DNA from 3 places in the Corynebacterium aurimucosum genome. Region 3 is predicted to be linked to each of the others. Evidence: predicted binding sites of a transcription regulator. Region 3 holds the regulator's gene; each other region holds the start of a gene.
What was found. The regulator LexA, encoded in region 3, represses DNA repair genes until DNA is damaged. The targets are predictions, from matches to a motif close to CGAACANNTGTTCG.
Positions count from the first base shown of each region.

Region 1: the regulator LexA is predicted to act here: its motif matches at 1,423-1,436, upstream of CAURIM_RS08765 (SAV_6107 family HEPN domain-containing protein).
Region 2: the regulator LexA is predicted to act here: its motif matches at 1,337-1,350, upstream of CAURIM_RS02550 (error-prone DNA polymerase).

Region 1 is NZ_CP047048.1:1,862,690-1,864,956, forward strand. Features, by position in the region: gene CAURIM_RS08755 (TetR/AcrR family transcriptional regulator) at 1-176, shown strand, start outside; gene CAURIM_RS08760 (DUF3040 domain-containing protein) at 288-695, opposite strand; gene CAURIM_RS08765 (SAV_6107 family HEPN domain-containing protein) at 849-1,292, opposite strand; gene CAURIM_RS08770 (GNAT family N-acetyltransferase) at 1,556-2,128, shown strand; gene CAURIM_RS08775 (polyprenyl synthetase family protein) at 2,172-2,267, shown strand, end outside.
Region 2 is NZ_CP047048.1:523,120-525,386, reverse strand. Features, by position in the region: gene CAURIM_RS02550 (error-prone DNA polymerase) at 1-1,318, opposite strand, end outside; gene CAURIM_RS02545 (MetQ/NlpA family ABC transporter substrate-binding protein) at 1,482-2,267, shown strand, end outside.
Region 3 is NZ_CP047048.1:1,650,626-1,652,892, reverse strand. Features, by position in the region: gene sugR (transcriptional regulator SugR) at 1-604, opposite strand, end outside; gene lexA (transcriptional repressor LexA) at 972-1,694, opposite strand.

The DNA.
Region 1 (2,267 bases), 210 kb from region 3:
GTCCCGGTATTTCCGCGGTAGACATTTCGCTGCTCAACGCAGCCATCCTTCGGGCTTCGGAGCTAGCGGAGCGCTCTCCGGAGCAGCTCGATAGCGCGACACAGACTCTCTATGCAATGGCCGATGCCATTGTGCCCCACCCTCCTCCGCGGATGAGAGCAGACCAGGACAGATAAAACCGACTAAGAACAGCTAAGAGCAAAGCAGCCCTCCGCGAATTAACGCGGAGGGCTGCGGGGCGAGAGTACAGCTATCTATACAACGCCCATGAGCGCCTTATTTGGGGCCTAGCGTTCTTCAAAGCGACGGCGGAAATTGTCTTCCAGGCGGTTTCCAACGCCGCTGCCGCCCTTCTTGGATTGCTTGTTGTGCCCGCGCGCAGGGGCATGCGTGCCGACTGCAACCAGAGAATCTTCAGACTTTCCGCGCAGCATCCAGACACCGGAGCCGAACATAACGAGGAAGCCAAGGACGGAGAGGCTGACAAACCACAGAGATTGCTGAGCCAACGCGATACCGCCCACCATCATGCAGAGACCAACAACAATCAAGGCCACTCCGCGGAGGGTGATGGCACCCGAGTTTCCGCCGAAAGATGTTTCACCGGACACAGACGCGCCAAAATCAGGATCATTGGCCAGCAACGACTGTTCAATTTCACGCAGCGCTTGCTGTTCGTGCTCAGAAAGGGCCACAGCGTCCTCCGTAATGGGTTGGGGTTTAGGTAGTAATACTGGGAATGTGGGTTACTACCTCTATAACGTCAAGGATAGCGAGATAGTTCCCACAAAGACAGTCCATAATTTGGCCGCACTACCCCCTCACGGCCTATGACCCCGGCCCCAGTCTTAGGCCGCCATTACCCCGAAGCCCAGCTCGGACTCAGTCGCATCCACATAACGTGCGGCAAGCGCTAAGTACTGATAAACCGAATCCGGCTCAGGGACCGGATCTAGCCCAGAGGCCACACGTGAGCGCACACGGGAGTACTCCTTAAACTCCTCTGCCCACTGCGCATCAGCCAGGCCAATGAGAGCCACCTGCTCCCAGGCGGAAGTAGGCAAGCGCCGGCGGCGCGACACCGTGGACGCCGCCACGCGTGCCCCGGCTGCACGTAGCGAGGCGCGGTAAGCCATTTCCAATGCATCCGCAAAGCTTCCCTCCGCTGCGCTTCTCCGCGCATCCGCTAAGAGGTCTAGTGCTTGGTTCACAAAACGGTCTCGCTGCACCCGCTGCATAGCCTCACGGTTCCGGCTGCGGGCCGCCGCTGTTGCTGAGATTACCTGTGCCATGTCCTCTCCCCCTTGGGCTTCTTCCTCAGTTTGTCGATAAAGACTGTGCCGTTGATGCTGTTGATTGTCTGCTGTTGTTCGTTGTTGCGATTCACCTTAAAACCACCTTCCTACATCCACCTCCAATTTTAGATCACGTGTTCGAATTAAACAATGGTTTTAAAGCATCATTTCGAATGTTTTCGAACACGCACACCACGACGCTTGATGGAAGTTTCCCCGAGTGCTTTCACATACCGCGAGAATCTGTTGTTATTAGACATGTGAGTTACACGCTGCGCCGCTTAAGCCCCCAAGAGTTCGCCATTGCCCTCCCGCACTTGGTAGATATCTACATTGCAGCGATGGACTACAACCCCTCGGTGCGCGAGGGGTCCATCTCACGATGGCGCGCAGATCTCATACGCCCAGGGTTTTCCTGCGTTGTGGCCACCGATGAATATGGCATCGCCGGCTTTGCCTACGGCTTCCTAGGCACCCCCGATACCTGGTGGGATAAACAGCTCCGCCGTGCACTCGCCGCCTGCGGCGGCCCTACCCCAGAGCAAGAAGAGATTCTCCACAATTACTTCGAGCTGGCAGAAATCCACGTGCTCCCCGCGAAACAAGGCCACGGCCTGGGCCGCGCACTACTAGAAGCCTTAGCCTGGAATCTTCCCGCTCGCTATATTTTGCTCTCCACACCAGAAGTTCCTCATGAAGCCAACTCCGCCTTTGGGCTCTACCGCAAGATGGGCTTTGGCGATTTCCTGCGCGACCTCCATTACCCCGCTGATTCCCGCCCCTTCGCAATCCTGCAATCTACTGTGCCGCTCGCGCCAACCGACACCACTTAACCTGGCGCCTTAGCCCTGAACCTGCCCAGGTAAAGTGGCAAGCGTGACTACACCGCAGATACCTTCCTTGGACGAAATTCCCGCAGCCGTACGCGAGGAGCTCGCGCTTTTTCTAGACCGCCAGCGTGATGCCATCGCA
Region 2 (2,267 bases), 1.1 Mb from region 3:
TCTCGCGGCCGTGCTTGGCATAGACGTACTGGATAACCTCCTCGCGCCGGCCCGATTCAATATCAATGTCGATATCCGGCGGGCCATCACGGTCCGGGGAGAGGAAGCGCTCAAAAAGTAGGCCCGCGGAAATCGGCTCCGCATTCGTAATCCCCAGCGCGAAGCACACCGCCGAATTCGCCGCCGACCCGCGTCCCTGACACAGGATGTTTTCCCGTTTACAAAAGTCCACCAGATCGCACACGATGAGGAAGTAGCCGGGAAATCCCAGCTGCTTGACCACACCCAGCTCATAGCGCATCTGCTCCCACGCCCTGCGCCGAATCTCCTCAGGGCGCGTGGCATAGCGAACTGCCGCGCGCTCGAAGGTGAGGTGCTCCAGCCAGGACATCTCGGTATGCCCTTCCGGCACGTCGAAGTCAGGCAGGTTCGGGGCCAGCGCCTCCCAGGTAAAACTGCATTCTTCGAGGACGCGAACGGTTTCCGCAATCAGCTCGGGGCGCTCAGGCAGCAGGCACGCCATCTGTTCCCCGGAGCGCAGCCAGGACGAGCCCATGGGGTGGGAGTTGGGGGAGGCGTCGGCAAGCGCGAGGCGTCTGGACAGGGCTTGTTTGGCCTCGGCCAAGCGCGCGCGATCCCGCGTGGCGGCAGCCGGGTGGGCAGTAGCGATGGCGCGTGGAACCGGCAAGGAGTCCAGCAGTAGGTGGTGGTCCGCGTCCTCTGGGAGCTGGGTACATGCGTACTCCAAAACCATGCTGTCTATTTTTATTCCATCGACCAGATGATCGAAATGTTCCGACCACTCCCAGCCCACCAGGAAGAGGCACTCATCCTGCAGCAGCGCACCAATCTCCGGCAGTGAAGGATAGGACACGACCCCCTTCTCCCCCGCCCCCATGTGGGCGCGGGCAATGAGCCGGGATAGACGCCGGTACCCCTCCGGTGTGCGCGCCAGGACAGTCAGCGGGGCCGGGTCGAGACTAAGCTCCGCACCAAAGACCGCGGGCAGACCCACCTTGGCGGCAGCCTCCGCAAACTTCATAAGGCCATAGAATCCATCCCGATCTACCAGCGCAATCCCCCGCAAGCCCAGCTCGACGGCGCGCGCCACAAGTCCCTCCGGCTCGGAGGCGCCATGCAGAAAGCTATAGGAACTTACCGCGTGCAGCTCCGCGAAAGGCACGGAAGAATGCCCTACTTTCGGCGCGTCCGTGGCCTGCGGCAGATGATCTACCGAGATCGGGACGGGGCCCGGGCGACCAGAGAGGATCCTCTCCACCCGGGACCACGGCAGCGCCTTGCCCCCATTAAACCTCATAGCCTCACACAGTAGATTCGAACACAGGTTCCCGTCAAGGTTGTCGTTGAACAATTCCCTGAATAGACAAAGCGGTTCAATCGTTGCTAGTTTTTCCTGCAGTGCAAACTCCTGCGGTGACACGACTTGCCGCACAAACCAAGAAGGGACACTAGAACCCACCATGAGCATCCGTCGCGTACTTGCCGCCACCTCGGCAGCCGTCATCGCTGCAACCGGCCTGGTTGCTTGCTCCTCCGATTCCTCGGACTCCGCTGAGTCCAAGGAATCCGGCGAGGCCATTACCAAGGACTCCACCATCACCATCGGCACCACTGACGCCAACATGGAAGAGTGGGCCGTATTCCAGGACCTGGCCAAAGAAGCCGGTTTCGACGTCAAGTTGGAGAACTTCGCCGACTACAACACCCCGAACCAGGCTCTGGACCAGGGCAAGCTGACGACGAACAAGTTCCAGCACCTGAAGTTCCTGGCTGAGTACAACAAGGGCAACGGCACCGACCTCGTGCCGCTGGCCGCCACCGAGATCTACCCGCTGGCCATCTACTGGAAGGACCACAAGGACCTCGCTGACATCGAGGGCCAGGAAGTCGCCATTCCGAACGACTCCACCAACCAGGGCCGCGCCATCGGCCTGCTGGTTCAGGAAGGCCTGGTCACTCTCAAGGAAGGTAGCCCGCTGACCCCCACCCCGCTGGACATCGATGAAAAGAAGTCCAAGGTCAAGGTCACCCCGGTGGATGCCGCCCAGACCCCGGCCGCGTATGGCGAGGGCAAGCCGGCTGTCATCAACAACTCCTTCCTCGAGCGCGCTGGCATTGACCCGCAGTCTGCCGTCGCTCAGGATGACCCGGACTCCACCGAGGCTGAGCCTTACATCAACGTCTGGGCCGTGCGCGCCGACGACGCCGATAACGAAACCCTCCACGAACTGGCTGAGCTGTGGAAG
Region 3 (2,267 bases):
TGACGAAAGCGGACTTGATCGCAGCCTCTTGCGAGTCTGCCGTTGAGAGACCGTGATCAATGGTCAGTGCGTTGGTGCCGACAAAAGCCACGTCGGCACGCATGAGCGCCATGGTGCGAAGGGCGGTATCACCAACCACGGCCTGGGTAATTGCCCGTACTGTACCGCCAAGGAGCTGGACTTCGGATACCCCGTTGCTGGCTAGCGAAAGGGCGATCGGCAGGCTGTTGGAGACGATGCTGAACTGACCTGCCGAATAGCGCTGGCCAATGAGATCAGCAAGCGCATTCGTCGTGGTGCCGGCGTCGAGGAAGATGCTGCCGCCATCGGGAAGCTGTTCCAGCGCAGCGCGCGCAATGGCCATCTTGGCGCCCGTGGCCGAGCGTTGACGGGTATCAAGGGTTAACTCCGCGGTTTGGAAGGATTGGGAGGCAACCGCACCGCCATGGACTCGGTGCACGACTCCTTCCCGATCCAAAACCGCGAGATCGCGGCGAATCGTCTCAGCGGTAACATCGAAGCGTTCAGAAAGTTCGGTGACATTGACACGGCCTTCGACGGCGGTCAATGAGGCAATTTGTCGGCGACGCTCTTCTGCGTACATAGTTCCTCCCGGTGAAGTCTGCCTGTGGTGGTCACTGCGCCCGCCGCGGAAAGGAAACGGGGCTGGGGCGTGTGAACGAAAAGAACAACGAATGTTGCGGCGATGCTTCTATTGTCCCACTGAAGGTGAAGAAAACGGAACGAAACAAAGAAAAACTCACATTGAGATTGCTGTCTTAGTGTAAAAATTCCGTCATAACCTGCACATATGTAAATGTGTGATGTCGGACGCTAAAGCGGTAGGAATCGGGCATGTACACACACAAGGGGGTAGAAAGACACAATCCCCCGGCCCTTTACGCCCGCACCGAGTGGACTGGCACTGCGGGGTGGGTAGGGCCCTGGGGATGGCTGCGAAGTGATGATTCCTAGAGCTTGCGGAAAACAGACACTACCTTGCCCATGATCTCAGCTTCGTCGCCCTTGATGGGGGAGTAGGCATTATTATGGGGGAGAAGCCAGACGCCGGAGGAGTCGCGGTGAAATTCCTTTACGGTGGCTTCTTCGCCGTCTAGGAGAGCGGCGACGAACTCGCCTTCCTCTGCGACGGATTGTGAGCGAATGATCACCCAATCGCCGTTGAGGATTCCGGCGTCCTGCATAGAATCGCCCACGACCTGTAGCATGTAAAGCTCGCCGCTGCCAAGGATTTCGCCCGGCATGGGGAAATAAGCGTCAACGTTTTCTTCGGCGGTAATTGGGGAACCTGCGGCAATGCGGCCGACAACAGGGATATAGTTCGGCGTCGCTGCGTCCTCGGGGATATCGGGGGTGGAAAGATCCGGAGACTTGTTTGCCTGGCTTGTCTTGCGGCCGGGCTTCTTCGAGTCTTCGGCACCGGGGAAGTGGCGGACATCAACGGCGCGCGGCTTGTTTGGATCGCGGCGCAGGAAGCCCTTCTCCTCAAGCTGCTTCAGCTGGTAGGCCACGGATGATGTGGACTGTAGGCCGGTGGCATCACCGATCTCACGAATGCTTGGCGGGTATCCGCGGAGCATTACGGCATCATGGATAACCTCCAGGATGCGGCGCTGGCGGGCGGACAGGGTGTCGAGGGAAGGGTGGTCGCTTCGCTTGGATTTGCGGGCCATTCTTTCTCCTAAAACTATTGCGATGTGCACATTCGTGGTTGAGGCTTTGGCGTGCCAGGCATGTATGGGACTGCCGGTGGTGCTTCCGCTTTCCTTTTTAGCACGACAGGAAAAAATGTTCGACTGGCGTCGCCGAGTTGTGGACAAATTTTCGAGACGGTGCTATAAATCGAACATACACGCTAAATCGCACGGTTGGTCGATGGTGATGTTCGAAAGTGTCTGCCTGGATTCTTATACTTCGGATATTGCGTCGATGGAGAAGGAAGAACTAGAAAGGAGCCGTCATGGCTATCGCTCTCAATAATGCCTCTGTACTGCGTAGGGATGTTCGTCGGAAGCCTCGCAATACGGCAGTGCTGGTCCCTCCGGCGGCAATTTGGGATCCTGTGCAGGGCCAGGTGCGAACCCATGAATTATCACCTACTTCTTCCCGTGGCTCGTCTGTTGTTCGAACGCTCTCTTCGGAGGGTAGAACACAGGGGCGCACGATCAGCTCGGCACCATCCTGTGTTTCTTCCCCGCGGAGTGTGTCGCGGAGCCGGCGTGGTGGGTCGAACGTAGGTAACTATG